3 regions of the Bacillus pumilus genome follow, and region 3 is predicted to be linked to each of the others. Evidence: predicted binding sites of a transcription regulator. Region 3 holds the regulator's gene; each other region holds the start of a gene.
What was found. The regulator Rex, encoded in region 3, represses fermentation and respiration genes when NADH is low (regulators of the CRP and FNR family bind a similar motif). The targets are predictions, from matches to a motif close to TTGTGAAATATTTCACAA.

Region 1: CKW02_RS18985 (cytochrome ubiquinol oxidase subunit I) is a predicted target of Rex. The motif match lies at 3,288-3,305, and genes of this name have one in related genera.
Region 2: CKW02_RS01700 (L-lactate dehydrogenase) is a predicted target of Rex. The motif match lies at 3,479-3,496, and genes of this name have one in related genera.

The regions. Positions count from the first base shown of each region.
Region 1 is NZ_LT906438.1:3,626,303-3,632,335, forward strand. It holds gene cydD (thiol reductant ABC exporter subunit CydD) at 1-790, opposite strand, end outside; gene cydB (cytochrome d ubiquinol oxidase subunit II) at 790-1,806, opposite strand; gene CKW02_RS18985 (cytochrome ubiquinol oxidase subunit I) at 1,793-3,208, opposite strand; gene isdG (heme oxygenase) at 3,540-4,661, opposite strand; gene CKW02_RS18995 (FecCD family ABC transporter permease) at 4,663-5,676, opposite strand; gene CKW02_RS19000 (ABC transporter substrate-binding protein) at 5,673-6,033, opposite strand, start outside.
Region 2 is NZ_LT906438.1:301,668-307,700, forward strand. It holds gene CKW02_RS01685 (SDR family NAD(P)-dependent oxidoreductase) at 1-560, shown strand, start outside; gene CKW02_RS01690 (M20 peptidase aminoacylase family protein) at 608-1,735, opposite strand; gene CKW02_RS01695 (YfcC family protein) at 1,889-3,319, shown strand; gene CKW02_RS01700 (L-lactate dehydrogenase) at 3,536-4,483, shown strand; gene CKW02_RS01705 (L-lactate permease) at 4,523-6,033, shown strand, end outside.
Region 3 is NZ_LT906438.1:596,354-602,386, reverse strand. It holds gene groES (co-chaperone GroES) at 1-179, opposite strand, end outside; gene CKW02_RS03045 (CPBP family intramembrane glutamic endopeptidase) at 409-1,143, shown strand; gene CKW02_RS03040 (YdiK family protein) at 1,140-1,334, shown strand; gene CKW02_RS03035 (NUDIX hydrolase) at 1,391-2,017, shown strand; gene tatC (twin-arginine translocase subunit TatC) at 2,057-2,806, opposite strand; gene CKW02_RS03025 (twin-arginine translocase TatA/TatE family subunit) at 2,822-3,001, opposite strand; gene CKW02_RS03020 (redox-sensing transcriptional repressor Rex) at 3,029-3,682, opposite strand; gene moaC (cyclic pyranopterin monophosphate synthase MoaC) at 3,698-4,189, opposite strand; gene CKW02_RS03010 (ABC-F family ATP-binding cassette domain-containing protein) at 4,329-6,033, shown strand, end outside.

The DNA.
Region 1 (6,033 bases), 830 kb from region 3:
CAATTAATCGCAAGCCAAGAAAGACAGCGACGGTTGCAATCGACAGCATGGAAAAGAAATCAAGCGCAAATGATGAAAGAAATGCGACCTTCAGCGTGCTCATGGTCGCCTTTCGATATCGCTTTGACACTTCCCCGATATTGCGGGAATGTTTTTTGCTAATCCCTAAATAACGAAGCGTTTCAAGGCCGCGGAGAGAGTCAGTAAAATGATTGGATAATTTCTCATACGATCTCCATTGTTTGGCCGCTTTACGCTGAGCGACAAGACCTAGCAAAATCATAAAGATAATTAAAATCGGCAGCGTCACGATTAAAATGACGGCAGATGTTTCGTCTAATGTCCAAACATAGATGAGGACCATTGCCGGTATCACAGCCATGTTCACCATCTTCGGTAAAAATAGCTGTAAATACTGACGATATTGAGCAATTCCCTCCATCGCTAATGTGACAAGCTTTCCTGTACCCTTTTTCTTTGTAAAAGCTGGACCTAAACGAAAGAGTTGGTCTAACAGCTGTTTTCTGACGTCTGCTCCAATTCGGGAAGAGTAGGTAAACATGACCTTCTCCCGAATCAAGGTGAGACCGTGCCGCACCAGAAAGGCAGCAAGAAACAGCAGGACATAAGGCGTTGCCTGCGAAAGGCTTTTCCCGTCAAACAGCGTAGTAATGGCATGTGCCAGCCACTGTGCTTGGAAAATAATACTTGCTCCTTGGATGAGTGACACAATACCTAAGAGGGCAAGAAGCCCTCTCATTCCTTTTAATTGAAGCAAACGTTTATCCATTAGTAGGTCATTGGCTCCTTACCGCTTACACGTTTACGGAAGACGTAATAGCTCCAAATTTGATACCCAAGCACAAAGGGCAGCAAAGAAATGGCAACAATCGTCATCACCGTCAGTGAATAAGATCCAGATGCAGCGTTTTGAATGGTCAGATCAAACGTATGGTTGATTGAGCTAATCATAACGCGCGGGAACAATGCAGTGAACAGCATCGTCACTGTCACCATGATTCCCGCACCTGTGAATAGGAATGTCCAGCCATCACGTTCTTTTTTCATAAAGAATAGCGCCGCTACGTAACAAACCACAATGAGGACAGTTAACGGAATGGTGATGATCGGGCGTACCGTATAAATGTCTGTTTCCATGATAGATACACCAACAAATAGGAAAAGAACTGGTAGCGCAATAAGCAGGACACGTTTGCCAAGCTTTCTCGCACGATCTCTTAAATCTCCCTCTGTACGAAGTGTGACGAAAATCAATCCGTGCAGAAGGCAAAGAACCGTCACAGCTAACCCGCCAATCACTGAATAAAGATTCACAAAATCCGTAAAACCAGCGTACATGTTCATGTCTTGATCAATTGGCATCCCGCGTAAAATACTTGTGAATAGCACACCGAGTAAAAACGGCGGCAACAGACTGCCAAAGAAGATCACCCAGTCCCATGCTTTGATCCAAGAGGCTTTCTCAACCTTCCCTCGGAATTCAAAGGCGACTCCGCGCCCGATAAGTGCTAAGAGGAGAACCGCAAACGGTATATAGTATCCACTGAACATCGTGGCATACCAGTTAGGGAAAGCAGCGAAAATAGCGCCCCCAGCTGTAATCAGCCAGACCTCATTCGCATCCCAGAAAGGACCAATCGTGTTAATTAAAATGCGGCGTTCGTGCGCATCCTTTCCAAGCAGCTGCATGGACATCCCAACACCAAAATCAAATCCTTCTAAGAAGAAAAATCCAACAAACAATACTGCGACAAGAATAAACCAAATCTCGTTAAGATATGCCATGATATGCGCCTCCATCAAATGGATCTGTAGACAGGTCCGTTTCATCCTTTTGATCTGTATCCTCTTCCGAATGTGCACCTTTTTTAATTTCTCGAATGAATAGGTAGGCAAGCAAGATGGCAAGAATCAGATACATCGTCGTAAAGCTAATGACTGAGAATAACAGCATGCCATACGATACGTTTGGCGAAATCGATTGAGCCGTCGTCATCATACCAAAGACCGTCCACGGCTGACGCCCAATTTCAGTCATGATCCAGCCAGCTGAGTTCGCAATAAATGGGAATGCAATCATCCCTACCATGAAGCGTAAAAACCATTTGTTCGTTTCGAGTTTCTTTCTAAAGCTCAAGTACAAGCCAATCATACTGGCAAAAATCATCAGCATGCCGGCACCAACCATGATTCTAAAGCTCCAGAAGGTTGTTTTTACTGGCGGAATGTAGTCTCCAGGACCAAACTTTGCTTCATATTCTTTTTGAAGGGTCAGCATGCCTGGCACATCTCCACTAAACTTCGAATAAGCCAAGTAACTTAAAGCAAACGGAATATTGATCTCCGCAGAGTTTTCTTTTTTATCTGTATCAATATTGGCAAATAGTGTCCAAGCCGCTGGATCTCCACTATCCTTCCAAAGGGCTTCACTTGCTGCCATCTTCATTGGCTGTGATTCCATTAAGTGCTTCGCTTGATCATGTCCAGAGAATGCCACACCTAAGCCAGAAATTAAAGCGAGAACCATGGCAATCTGGAATGATTTTTTGAAAAAGGCGATTTCTTGTTTTTTGATCATTTTATAGGCACTAACTCCTGCAATAAAGAATGCACCTGTAGCCAGCGCACCAAACAGAACGTGCGGGAATTCAACCCAAAGCTGCGGGTTCGTTACAAGAGCGCCAAAGTCATTCATTTCTGCACGGCCATTTTTAATGACAAATCCAACTGGCTCTTGCATAAATGAGTTGGCGAGTAAAATCCAAAACGCCGAAAAGATCGTACCAAGGGAAACAAGCCAAATACACAATAAATGAATCTTCTTCGGCAGACGATCCCAGCCGAATATCCAAAGTCCAATAAATGTAGATTCAAGGAAAAAGGCGAGCAGTGCTTCAATGGCAAGCGGTGCACCAAATACATCACCGACAAACCTTGAATAATCTGACCAGTTCATCCCAAACTGGAATTCCTGGAGAATCCCTGTCACCACACCTACTGCAAAATTGAGTAAGAATAGATGACCCCAAAACTTCGCCATCTTTTTATAAATCTCTTTTTTCTTGACGACATAAAGGGTCTGCATCAATGCAACGATAAACACCAAACCTATTGACATAGGAACAAAAATAAAATGAAATAATGTCGTTGAAGCAAATTGAAATCTTGCTAAAAACAGCTCACTCACAGCCTTACATCCTCCCTTACTTTCACATGCCGAATGATTCGAAATGTCTATGCTCACCATTTCACAAAATGTTCACTATTTGTTCAATGATTCACAAATAATAGCCTGTTTGAAATGGTTTACTCGGTGAAATTTTACTCTTGCTTTTCATTCGGTTAGTTATTTATACCTGTACTTTACACCCATACGCTTCAAAAATAAAGTAAATTTTACCTAAAAATTGGGAGGTATTGTGTCAGTTGTTTGAATACTTTGTCAAAGATATGTGACAGAAAGTAAAAAAACGTAAAAAAATAGCGCTGCATGTGAGTTGCAGCGCTGTGTTTCTTTTTTAGGCTTTTTTCTGTAAGGCTGGTCTAGTGACTTGCACTTCATAGTACGTAATTTTGTTTTTTAATAGACCTTCAGGTTTCGCTTTTCCATGAGCGTGCGCATCACCAAATGCCTGAGATTTTGTCCAATTCACAAAGTCTTCTTTTCGATTCCAGCGTGTATGAATGGTCACTTCATCGTAATCGGTTGTCTGCTGTGTGACCCATACTTCCATGCCTAAAAATCCTTCCATGAATTCTACTTGTCCCTGCTTGTTAAAACGCTTGACGAGGTGGTCGGCACTGCCTTTTTCTACTCTTACCTGGTTGTTGACAATGATCATGTTTTGTTCATCTCCCTTTTGTTGTTGGATCGAAGCGATTGGAATAATAAGCGGATGATCACCGTCTAAGTGAACCTCAGCCTGAATTCCAAAGACCTCTTTGAAAAAGCTTTCTGTTAATACTTCTTTTGGTGTCCCTATTTGATAAATCTGACCACGCTTCATCGCGATGAGGCGGTCACAATATTTTGCTGCCTGCTGCAGGTCGTGAAGAACCATTAAAATGGTGATCCCATGCGTCTTATTCAGCTGTTTGAGCAGCTCTAGTAAATCAAGCTGATGCGCAATATCTAAGTAAGTTGTCGGCTCATCCAGAATAATCGTCTCTGTCTTCTGAGCGAGCGCCATCGCAATATACGCTTTTTGCCTTTCTCCGCCAGACAATGTATGCAGCATTCTATTTTCATTAATCCGGCTATTGGTCACATCAAGCGCCCACTCAATCGCTTCTTGATCTGTCTTCGAGCTTTTTTTCCAGATCGAACGATGCGGACTGCGTCCAAGTGCGACCAGCTCCCGTACGGTCATAGATGGAATGGCTGTTCTCGTCTGCATGAGAACGGCGATTTCCTTTGCGATCTCCTGAGCTGTCATCTCTTTTTGCGGTATATCGTGAATGTATATCGTGCCGCTTTCGATTGACGTAAGACGTGCGGCTGCTTTAATAAAAGTCGACTTCCCTGATCCATTCGGTCCAATAATTCCTGTCACGCTTCCTTTAGGAACAGCTGCTGAAATAGATGACAGCTGAAAGCCTCCTTGACTGAGACTCACGTCATCCATAGCTATCACATCCAACTTAACCCCTCCCTTTCTTTTTTAATAAATAGAGGAAGAAAGGTGCACCGATGCAGGCAAGCAGGATACCGACAGGCAGTTCAACTGGCGTAAACCATACCCTTGCGGCTGTATCTGCAAAAACCACAAGCACGCCTCCGCCCAGCATCGAGATCGGCAGCAGATACCGGTAGTCATCTCCAATTAAAAGACGGATAAAATGAGGAACGACTAGTCCGACAAATCCAATTAAGCCGCTCACACTTACTGCTGCACCAGCTAAAAGTGCCGCCAGTGCAATTAAGAAAAACCGGGTGCGCTCTACTCTGAGACCTAGCAGCTGAGCCGATTCATCGCCAAGCAAAAGAAGATTTGCCGGCTTGATGGCAAAAAAACAAAGGCACAACCCAGCGAGCGCATATGGCGACACGAAGGTTAGATGATGCCAGCTTCGTCCATTTAATCCTCCTGATAAAAAGGGCAGGACAGCCTGTACACGCTCACTATAAAGCACCATAAACCCATTCATCACCGCCCCAAGCAGGGCATTGACTGCCACTCCCGCCAAAATCAGCTTCAGCGGTGAAACCCCTTGATCAAATGAGAGCATATACACCACAAGTGCCGCTAATAAAGCGCCAAGGAAAGCAGCGGCTGGCAGCAAATACGTGAATTGTGGAAACACAATCATGCTAAGCACAGCAGCCAATCCGCCGCCAGCCGTCACACCGATGATGCCAGGGTCAGCGAGTGGATTTCGTACGACTCCTTGTAAAATCGCCCCTGATGCTGCGAGACAGGCCCCAACGATGAAACCGATGAGAACGCGCGGTAGGCGTAAATCAATCACAATTTTCTCATGAACAGGCTGACCTGATCCCGTCAAAGCAGCGAGTAAATCTTGCAGTGATAATTGAACAGAACCTAATGCAAGCCCTAGGCATGCGCCTACAACTAACGAGATGAATAGTCCGGGTATCAGCCATCTTCGCCTCGACTGTCTTTTTTGAAAATCTAATTCTGCATTCATTTTCATGATGACAATCGCTTCAATCTTTTCTCTAGCTCATCAATCGCTCTCATCACGTCTGCGCCTGGATTCGTCCCAAATAGATCACTAGGCAGAATCTCGACGTGTCCATGTTTGACAGCTGATACATCGTGCCATGCGGCATTCTGTTTCATTTCACTCATAAAGCCCGCTTTCACATCTTCAGGATTGCTGTGGGTCATAAGCAGGATAAGATCAGGATCAGCTTCGATGACCTTTTCTGCATTGATTTGAGCGTATTGAGGGAATTTTTCGAGTGCCGGTTCATTCTCAGCAATGTTCGTCCCTCCAGCGATGTGCAGTAAATCTCCGCTTAAGGATTGAGGAAGTGCCGCCATATAT
Region 2 (6,033 bases), 290 kb from region 3:
TATCAAGCCAATCTCATATCCCATACATGATCGAAGCATTGGGGGACAAAACCATTGATGTCCTGATCTATAACGTCGGCTTATGGGAAAAACGAGGCTTTGAAGATGATTATTCATTTGATCACGATCAGCCAGAGGATATCGCTCATTTAATCAATGTGAACGTCACGTCTACGATTACATACATCCAAGCACTGCTTCCAAACGTCAGAAAATCGAAGAATGGAAAAATCATTGTGGTTGGTTCAACGGCGGGACTTGATCATACAAACCTACCGCAAGTTTCTTTTGTTGCATCTAAATTTGGCCTGCGCGGAATTGTGAATGCACTAAGAGAGCATGTGAGAAAAGATAAAATATCTGTCACCTGTATTAATCCAGGAGAGCTGGCGGCAGAGGTACCATATGAAGATGGTGCCGAAAAAGCCATCGCTCTATATGATGAAACGAGAATTCCTGTACAGGATATAGTAGAGCTTGCGAGATGTGTGATTCATTTATCAAGGGTATCCTGTGTAAAAGAAATCAACGTCCCAGCCATGACAGATTTGAATGCGTAAAACAATCAGACCACCCGTTTAAAGAAAAAACGGGTGGTTTTTTGATTTTATGATGAATGCTGCTGAAGGGTTTGATAAACAGCTTCAGTCAAAATCTCAATGCCGGTAAAAATAGCAGAGCGGTCGAATGTCATATATGGATGATGTAGACCGGGCTTTAGATCACAGCCTAAACCAAGCATCGTCGATTTGATATGCGGAAGCTTTGCTGCATAAAAGTGAAAATCCTCTCCACCTGTCGTTACAAGCGGAGGATCGAGCTGCTCTTTGCCTAAAACCTTTTCAATGGCTTGAGACATCATCTGAACGGCTTCCTCATTTAAGGTGGCGGCAGGCAGACGATGATCTGTTGAAAGGGTAATGGAAGCACCAAAGGCATCCGCTACAGCATGTACGGCTCTTTCAATTTCTTTTTCTAGTTCATCCATCACTTCATTTGTTTGTGCTCTGACATCTAATGTAAAAGAAGCTTTGCCAGGGATGATGTTTGAACTGCCTCCGCCAGCATGTAGGTTGGTCATTTTCACAGAATGTGCAACTCTTGGGTCGACATGAATATGCGCGAGTCTTTGAACGAGGGTAGAAGCCACTTCAATGACGTTGACCCCTAGATGCGGGCGTGCACCGTGGGCTTCCTCACCAATAATTGTGCCGATGTAATGATTACTCGATCCATGCAAGATCGCAGGTGCGCAGCGTCCGTTTAATGTTTCTTGAATTGGGCGCACATGTACTCCGTATAAGTAATCAACGTCTGCTAGCACACCTTTTTCAATCATTTTCAGCGCACCGCCGCCTTTTTCCTCAGCAGGCTGAAAAATGAACCGGATGGTGCCGTTTGGGAGCTCCTTTTCTTTTAATGCCATGAAGGTGCCGAGAGCCATTGTCATGTGTGCATCGTGACCACATGAATGATTGGCTTGAAACTCACCATCTACTTCCTGCCAAAGTGCATCAATATCGGCTCTCACAGCGACCACTGGTGAACCTTCTCCCATTTCACCGATCACTCCTGTACAGTCGTCAAATGTTCGAGTTTGACAGCCCATTTTCTTTAATAAGTCCTCAAGATAAGCCGTCGTATTCGTTTCTTCCCAGCTGATTTCAGGGTGGGCGTGAAGGTGATCAAAGATGTCTTTCATTGTTTGCTGCATGTCGTTTGTCAAAGTTGTCATGAATAGCCTCCTTGCTGACAGAAAATCTGTCAAAATATTCTTTTAGTGAAATAATATTGATCTTAAATATCATCAGTGTTTATAATATAACACATCATTTGATTATTCAGAAAATTAAGTGAAATTCCAATCGGGACAAAGGGGTTTTGACACATGAAAACAGCAGCAGTATTACCACCAGAGAAACAAAAAAGAAAACTTCAAATGCCGGATGCGTATGTTCTCTTATTTATCATTGCGCTCATTTGTACCGTTGCAACGTATTTTGTGCCAGCAGGTGAATTTGACCGAAAGACGTCAGGGGAAATTACAACAGCTGTTCCTGGCAGCTATCACCGCATTGATCAATCACCCGTAAGTCCAGTGGGCTTTTTTACAGCCATTCAGGAAGGGATGGTAGGGTCTTCTTCTATTATTTTTCTCATTCTATTTACTGGTGGAACCATAGCCATTTTGGAGAAAACAGGTGCCATTAACGGAATGATTCACCATGTCATCAGCAGATTTCAAACAAAGCAATTGTTGTTTATTTGCATTGTTGGAGGATTATTTTCAGTGCTTGGAACGACCGGAATTGTCGTGAACTCTGTTATAGGATTTATTCCAATCGGGATCATTGTGGCAAGATCCTTGAAATGGGATGCTGTGGCAGGAGCTGCGGTCATTTATATCGGCTGTTATGCCGGGTTTAACGCAACCATATTGTCTCCATCTCCACTGGGGTTATCTCAGACGATTGCAGAGCTGCCGATTTTTTCTGGCATTGGCCTGCGTGTCATTATTTATCTTTGTTTTCTTATATCTAGTATTGTGTACATCTATTTATATACAAGACGCCTAAAGAATAAAGAGAAGGGAAGTCTTCTTGGAGATGAATGGTTTCCTGCGAAGGGACTTGGCGGATCTGATGCAGAATCTGTGGACAAGCCTGCATTTACGGGCAGGCATAAGCTGATTTTAGCAGTGTGTGGATTGTCTCTTGGGGGCTTCTTATATGGCGCGCTTCAGCTTGGCTGGACCGATAAGGAAATGGCAGGAGTCTTCATTTTCATGGCCATTGCTGCTGGATTGCTTGGCGGATTAGCAGCCAATGATATTGCGAAAACGTTTATCATCGGCTGTCAAAGTCTTGTTTACGGCGCACTCATTGTTGGGATGGCACGCTGCATTTCTGTCATTTTGGAAAACGGTAAGCTGCTTGATACTGTGGTTAATGGCTTGGCGAGTATGCTGACAGGATTTAGTCCAATTGCTGGTGCGATCGGGATGTATATTGCGAGTGCACTTCTTCACTTTTTGATTTCATCAGGATCAGGAGAAGCGGTTGTCTTTATTCCAATTCTTGCGCCGCTGGCTGACTTAATGGGCATCACAAGACAGGTCGCTGTAGAAGCGGTGATGCTTGGCGAAGGGGTGGTTAACTGTATCAATCCGACGTCAGGTGTGCTCATGGCTGTGCTTGCTGCAAGTGGTATTCCTTATGTGAAGTGGCTTCGTTTTATGGTGCCGCTTGCGCTCATTTGGTTTGTCATTGGCCTTGTCTTTATTTGCATCGGCGTGATGATCAATTGGGGACCTTATTAACATGTATAAAGCTGCTGACAATGGCTTGGCAGCTTTTTTCTTGTGGAAATATGCATGGAGACAGCGCTTTGAAAGCACAATAAGAGTGTTCACAAATTCGCTACATATTTTTTTTCAGAAACCCCCTTGAAAAAGTTTGTGAAGTGTTGCACAATAAGAATGTGAAATACTTCACATACGAAAAACAACCTAGTTTTACTCAGGAGGATGAGATAAATGACAAACGAAAAAGTAAACAAAGTAGCACTTATTGGAGCAGGTTTTGTAGGTAGCAGTTATGCCTTTACATTAATAAATCAAGTGATCACAGATGAATTGGTTGTCATCGATTTGAATCAAGATAAAGCAATGGGTGACGTCATGGATTTAAACCACGGGAAAGCATTTGCTCCGCATCCGGTGAACACATGGTATGGAGATTATGAGGATTGTAAGGATGCGGACATTGTGTGTATCTGTGCTGGAGCGAACCAAAAGCCAGGTGAAACGAGACTTGACCTTGTTGAAAAAAACTTAAATATATTTAAAGGCATTGTAGACAATGTGATGAAAAGTGGATTCGATGGTATTTTCTTAGTCGCCACAAACCCTGTTGATATTTTAACATATGCGACTTGGAAATTCAGTGGACTGCCAAAAGAACGAGTGATCGGCAGTGGAACTACACTTGATACTGCAAGATTTAGATACATGCTTAGTGAGTACTTTGACGCAGCGGCACACAATGTGCATGCGTACATCATTGGAGAGCATGGGGATACAGAGCTTGCTGTTTGGAGTCATGCGAATATCGGAAGTGTACCGATTACAGAATTAATGAAGAAAAATGATCAATACAAACAAGAAGATTTAGATGAGATGATGGAAAATGTCCGTCATGCCGCTTATCAAATCATTGAGAAAAAAGGCGCTACTTACTACGGCGTAGCGATGAGTTTGGCCCGCATAACAAGAGCGATTCTGCACAATGAAAACAGTATTTTGACTGTCAGCACTTACTTAGATGGAGAGTACGGAGCAGAAGATGTCTACATTGGTGTACCTGCCCTTGTGAATCGAAATGGCGCAACAGAAGTGATAGAGCTTGCACTGAATGATACAGAAAAAGAACAATTCGCGCACAGTGTGAATGTGTTAAAAGAGATTTTGGCTCCTCATTTTTAATCAAAAGCAACCTATCTGAGCAGAAAAGGATGAATCACTATGTGGCAGCAAATATATAATCCGTTTGGTAATGAGTTCGTGAGTGCATTGGTAGCAATGCTTCCAATTTTGTTTTTCCTACTTGCATTAACCGTATTTAAGTTAAAAGGTGTTTTAGCCGCTTGTTTTACCTTAATCGTCAGCTTTGTAACAGCGGTTTTCTTCTTTCACATGCCAATTGAAAAGGCATTATCTGCTGTGCTGCTCGGTATATCTAATGGGCTGTGGCCGATTGGATATATCGTCATCATGGCGGTGTGGCTCTATAAAATTGCTGTGAAATCTGGTAAATTCGATGTTATTCGTTCTAGTATTGCAGGAATCTCTCAAGATCAACGTCTTCAGCTCTTATTAATTGGTTTTAGTTTTAACGCATTTTTAGAGGGAGCCGCTGGGTTTGGTGTACCGATTGCGATTAGTGCCGCTCTCTTAACAGAGCTTGGGTTTAAACCGCTGAAAGCTGCGATGCTCTGCTTAATTGCCAATGCTGCGTCTGGCGCATTTGGTGCTGTGGGTATCCCAGTCATTACAGGGGCGCAAATGGGCAATATGACGCCGCTTGCATTATCTCAAACCCTTGTGTTTACGATTCCGTTTATTTCATTCTGTATTCCGTTCCTACTCATTCTCATTGTGGACGGATTCAAAGGGATTAAAGAAACGCTCCCTGCCTTGCTTGTTGTGAGTGGAAGCTATGCCATTTTGCAAGCTGTCACAATGGTGACAATGGGTCCTGAGCTTGCCAATATTATTTCAGCTTTAGCAAGTATGGGGATTTTGGCTTTATTTCTTCGAAAATGGCAGCCGAAACATATTTATCGTGAAGAAGGGGCACCAGACATTGAACAGAAACAAACGTATCGCGGCGTTGAAGTGCTGAAAGCATGGTCTCCATTCTATATTTTAACTGCCGTGATTACGGTATGGAGTCTGCCAGCATTTAAAGCATTGTTTGCTGTAGGAGGCCCGTTCAACTGGACAACCATTTTAGTAAAAATGCCATTTTTGCATCAGCAAATTGTAAAATTACCACCAATTGCACAAACAGCAACACCTATTGATGCGATCTTTAAAATTGATGTGATCAGTGCAACGGGTACTGCCATTCTGATTGCGGTGATGCTGACAGGTTTGTTTAGCAGACATATTACATTAACAGAAGGCGCTGCCTGCTTAAAAGCATCAGTGAAAGAGCTTTGGGTACCAGTTCTCACTATTTGTTTTGTCATGGGCTTTGCCAACTTGGCGAACTTCGCTGGACTAAGTTCAGCCATTGGGCTTGCACTTGCCAAAACAGGCGATTTGTTCCCGCTTGTCAGCCCAGTGCTTGGCTGGATCGGGGTGTTTATTACAGGATCTGTCGTGAGTAACAACGCCTTATTCGGTAACCTTCAAGCAGTTACTGCTTCTCAAATCGGCTCTCAAGCAGGTTTGTTAATCGGAGCAAATACAACAGGCGGGGTCATGGCGAAATTAATTTCTCCACAATCTATCGCCATTGCTACAGCAGC
Region 3 (6,033 bases):
GTGTTTACTTCTAACGCAACGCGCTCACCACTTTCAAGTACACGACCTGAACCTGCTGCAACAATTTTACCTTCTTGCGGTTTTTCTTTTGCAGAATCCGGTAACACAATACCGCTAGCGGTTTTTTCCTCAGATTCAACGAGTTCAATGATTACGCGATCGCCTAATGGCTTTAACATAAGAAACAACCTCCTCAATTTTTATATGTAGTCTTTTTTAGCACTCATCACCAGTGAGTGCTAACACATTTATTATAATAAAGAATGTCTTCTGTAATTTCAAGTAAAAACCTTTAAAAATTTTTACGCTTTCATGATCTTTTTTCAACTCAGATTCTTTCCTTTTCATCGAAAAAGAAGACTTGTGTTACAATAAATCTAGTTCTTTTAGTAAAGGGGTTTTCGTTACTTGAAAAAACAATATTGGTACATCATCTTAACGTATATATTGGTGCAGGTTTCTGCGTTTCCGTATGTGTTCATTATGAAGTGGTTAGGTTACATTCAGACACCGATGACACAAGCAGAGCTCTCTAAATTGTCAGGTACATGGACAATCATCAGCTTCTGTGTCGGATTAATCATTATTCTGCTCATCCTTCGGACTGTGCCAAGAGCTTCACTTCGAAATGAAGAACCGGCTTCAGTCGGCGCGGCAATCGCTTGGATCATTGTCGGTTTCTTTCTATCACTTCTAACTCAATCGATTGCAGGAATGATTGAACAATATGCATTCGGCATTGGACGTGAGTCAGAAAACACGCAAAATATCTTATCTATTATGGATGCTTTTCCTTTTCTGGTTGTTATTATTGCACTAATTGGACCGATACTTGAGGAGATTATTTTCCGAAAAATCGTTTTTGGTGTAATTTATGAAAGGTCGAATTTTTTTATTGCGGCACTTGTTAGTTCAGTATTTTTCGCTGCTGCACATTCTGATTTTGACCACTTCTTTCTTTATACCGCAATGGGCTTTACCTTTGCCTTTTTATATGCGAAAACAAAACGAATCATTGTTCCAATCGTTGCTCATATGCTGATGAACTCACTCGTTATTCTTGTGCAGATTGAGCCAGTAAGAAAAATGATTGAAGAACAATCTCAAACAATGCAAATGATTATTGGAGGCTTTTTCTCATGAGAAACCCTGTTGTATGGGGCATCATTTATTTTGCCGTAGGTGTGGCTTTCACCTATATGGCCATTCAAAATCCAGGTGACATGTGGTCATTTTACAGCATTTTGCTGATGGTGTTTGCAGCCTATAATATTAATATCGCGCTTAAAATGTTTGCCTTCTCAGTCAAACTCAAAAAACAGCAGCAAAAATAAATCAAAAACCATTTTCCGCACTTGGAAAATGGTTTTTTTATGGAGGACAAGTTTTCATGGAACAAGAAAAACTGAACATCTTAAATGAGCAGCATGAAACGATTGGAGTCGCTGCCCGATCAGATATCCACGCCCAAGGCCTTTGGCATGAAACCTTTCATTTTTGGCTTCTCAAAAAGGAACATGACACCATCTATCTCTATTTTCAGCTAAGAAGTCCCGCAAAAAAGAATTTCCCTTCTCTTTTTGATATCACCGCAGCAGGTCATCTTCTTGCAAATGAACAGCCTTCTGACGGTGTGAGAGAGGTAGAAGAAGAGCTTGGTCTTACTGTCCCTTTTGAAGATCTAGCCTTTGCAGGTGTTATACAGGATGAAATCCATCTACCCAGTTTTACTGATCGTGAATGTTGCCATGTCTATCTTTACGTCCATCAAGAAGAGCAGATGAACATTCAATTACAAAAGGAAGAAGTCGCTGGAGTTTACAGAGCAAAGCTAATGGATGCACAGCAGCTTTTCACAAGAAAATATGAAAACATGCAGCTTGATGGCTTTGGAGTTGATGAATTCGGAGAACGACGTGAGAAAAGCAGAGTAGTCTGTATACAAGATTTTGTCCCGCATGAGCCTTCCTATTATCAGCATCTATTTCAAGCGATCAATCAATTCCTTTCACAATAGAAAAAGCATCGTGACCCTTATTCGGATCACGATGCTTTTTTATGTGACATCATAACTTTCTTTCTCCTCTGTTTGCTGCATTTTGCGATAGGTCACTCTCGAAATGACGATACTCACTTCGTATAAAACGAGCATCGGCAAGGTGACCATGAGGTGAGAAACAAGCTCTGGTGGTGTAATGAGTGCGGCAATGACAAGGAGGACAAAATAGGCATACTTCCGTATTTTTGATAAAAACATCGGTGTGATGATGCCAAGTCTTGTGAGAAACATCAACACAACGGGCATCTGAAACAAAAAGCCAAATGGAAGTGTTAACTGCATCAGAAATGTAAAATACTCATGAATCCCAATGACTTGCTCTACATTTAAATCATTCGACATTCGCATCATAAAATCAACGACAAACGGAAACAAAATAAAATAAGAGAAAGCCACACCGCTCAAAAATAAAAGCAGTGCAATCGGAATATAAGCAAGTGTCACCTTTCTTTCTTTTTCATATAAGCCGGGGCTCACAAACGCCCAAAGCTGATATAAAATCACGGGACACGTCAAAACCAAAGCAATGACAAATGCGAACTGCATAAACACGTACAGCGGATCTGTGAGCTTAAATGCATTCAGTGTCAGTGTGGCCGCTTCATCGGTATTTTGTAAATACACAATGACCGGCTTAGCAAGAAAAAAACCAGCCACCATAAAGGCGACAAAAAACATCGCAATGATCACTAAACGTTTTCGCAGTTCCACAATATGCTCCATAAGCGGCATATCTTTGACATTCATGAAGCTCATCCTATTCTACTGATCTTCTTTTTTCTTTTTTTCTTCCTGATCATCAGCTAAACCTTTTGTGGCATTTTTGAATTCACGTAATGTATCTCCTGCTGCTCTTCCTAATTCAGGAAGCTTTTTCGGCCCAAAAATAATGAGCGCAACAATCGCAATCAGAACCAAACTTCCAGGACCGATCGGACCCATTTGCTCCACCCCCTTTACCCCTTTTCGTCAATCCTCCTGTGTAACAGAGTAATGCTTTAAGAAATACACAAGTGACTGAAGTTCAACCGCCAAATCTATATGATGAATTCGAATGTGTTCCGGCACATTCAATCGAGCCGGCGTAAAATCAAGGATTCCTTTGATGCCAAGGGCAATCAAACGATCTGTAATGGGTTGAGCTGCTACGGCAGGTACTGTCAAAATGGCAACAGGAATATCTCCTACCTCTTGAACATGCTCTTCAAGCTTATCCAAATCATAGACAGGCACGCCGCCTATCTCACTTCCTATTTTACTCTCATTGACGTCAAAAGCCATTGAAATTTTTGTATTATTGTTTTTGATGAAATTATAGTGTAAAAAAGCAGTCCCTAAATTCCCGACACCGATGAGCATGACATTGGTCATTTCATCTTGGTCAAGTGTCTTTCTGAAGAAGGTCAAAAGGTAATCGACATTATAGCCATAGCCCTTCTTCCCAAGTGCACCAAAGTACGAAAAATCTCGGCGAATGGTAGCAGAATCCACTTTGACTGCATCACTAAGCTCTGCTGATGACACCCTTTGTTTTCCTGATGCATGCAGATTTTTTAAAAAACGGTAATATAGCGGCAAACGTTTGGCTGTCGCTTGTGGAATTTTTGACTGATCTATATTCATATAAGGTCCTCCAACTTAAATATCAGATGCTCTGTGAAAATCACCGTTTTTCCCGCCTGTCTTTTCAATTAAATAGGTAGGACCGATGATCATGCCTTTATCAATCGCTTTGCACATGTCGTAAACAGTCAGTGCACATACTGAAGCAGAAGTGAGCGCTTCCATCTCCACACCCGTACTTCCTTTTGTTTTCACCTGTACTTGTATGTTCAGAATGTGCGCATTTCCGTCTTCCTCCCAATCAAAGGAGATATCCACACCTTTTAGTGCAAGCGGATGACACATTGGAATGATGGTAGATGTTTGCTTTGCTGCCATAATGCCAGCAACCTGTGCAACAGACAGCACATCCCCTTTTCCAATTTCACGCTGCTCTATTTTATGAAACACTTCTTTTATCATACGAACACTTGAAGCAGCAACGGCGGTTCTCACGGTAGACGATTTGTCACTAATGTCGACCATCTTTGCTCTTCCCTGTTCGTTAAAGTGGCTAAATTGACTCATCTTTTCAACGCTCCCTCACTCAAATGATACACTATTTTTTCCTATCTGTCTTTCATTTGAATATGGCGATTGTATGTAACATTTGCTGGTTTACTGCTGATAAGCTACACTTAACATATTATAGCAGAGGTGAAGTTACATGATGATTCTACAAGTGAATCAGCTGTCCAAATCGTTTGGTGCTGATACCGTTTTAACGAATATAAAATTGGAAGTCAAAGCAAGGGATCGGATTGCCATTGTAGGTCGTAACGGCGCAGGCAAATCCACCCTTTTGAAAATCATTGCCGGTCAATTGTCTTACGAGCAAGGTGAGATCATCAAACCGAAAGACCTATCGATCGGCTATTTAGCACAGCATACCGATGTGACGTCTACACGTACGTTAAAAGACGAATTATTATCGGTTTTTGATCATTTGAAAAAGATGGAACAAGAGATGAGAACCATCGAGGAGAAAATGGCTTCCTCTACAGGTTCTGAGCTAGATTCCCTCATGAAAACCTATGACAGGCTACAGCAGGAATTTAAAGACCAAGGCGGCTATCAATACGAAGCAGACGTCCGCTCCATTCTTCATGGGCTCGGCTTTAGTCACTTTGAAGATGGGACAACCGTTCAATCCTTAAGCGGCGGCCAGAAAACCCGTCTAGCGCTTGGAAAGCTCTTATTAATGAAACCAGAACTCTTAATTCTGGACGAGCCGACCAACCATTTAGATATTGATACCTTATCATGGCTGGAGCAGTATTTGCAAAATTATACAGGCGCCATTCTGATCGTGTCCCATGACCGCTACTTCTTAGACAAAGTGGTGAACCATGTTTATGAAGTCTCAAGAACTGCCATGAAAAAGTTTGCAGGCAACTATAGTAAGTATCTTGATCTGAAAGCTGAGCAGCTAGAGCGCGATATGAAGCTTTACGAAAAGCAGCAAGAAGAAATCTCAAAGCTTCAGGATTTCGTAGATCGCAACCTAGCAAGAGCCTCAACCACAAAGCGCGCTCAGAGCAGACGCAAGCAGCTGGAACGGATGGATCGTATAGATAAGCCATTAGGTGATGAAAAATCTGCAAACTTTCATTTTGATATTACGAGACAAAGCGGCAATGATGTGCTGAAGGTACATGATCTCGACATTCGTTATGATGAAAAAACACCGCTCCTATCCTCTCTTTCTTTTCAGATCAAACGAGAGGATAGCGTGGCACTCATTGGTCCTAATGGGATCGGGAAATCAACCCTTTTAAAAACGTTAACGAACACAATAAAGCCTGTAAAAGGCGACATCACACTTGGATCTCATGTAACAATCGGCTACTATGACCAAGAACAAGCCAAACTGACATCCTCCAAAAAAGTGCTGAATGAGCTTTGGGATGACTATCCTCATATGAATGAAAAAGAAATTCGGACATGTTTAGGGAACTTCCTCTTTTCCGGTGACGACGTCTTAAAGCCCGTTCATGCATTAAGCGGTGGAGAAAAAGCGCGCCTTGCCCTGGCAAAGCTGATGCTCCAAAAAGCCAATTTCTTGATACTTGATGAGCCTACGAACCATTTAGACTTAGATAGTAAGGAAATTTTAGAAAATGCACTGATTGATTACCCAGGAACCATCTTATTTGTGTCTCATGACCGTTATTTTATCAACCGTCTGGCAACGAAAGTATTCGAACTGTCGCCTACAGAAACAAAAGAGTATCTCGGTGATTATGACTACTACCTTGAAAAGAAAAATGAACAATTAGAGCTTGAAGCGATTCAAGAAAATGAGGCGCTGAAAAAACAAGCAGCCAAGCCAGTTGAAACGGCAAAGCTTTCTTATGCGGAAGAAAAAGAAC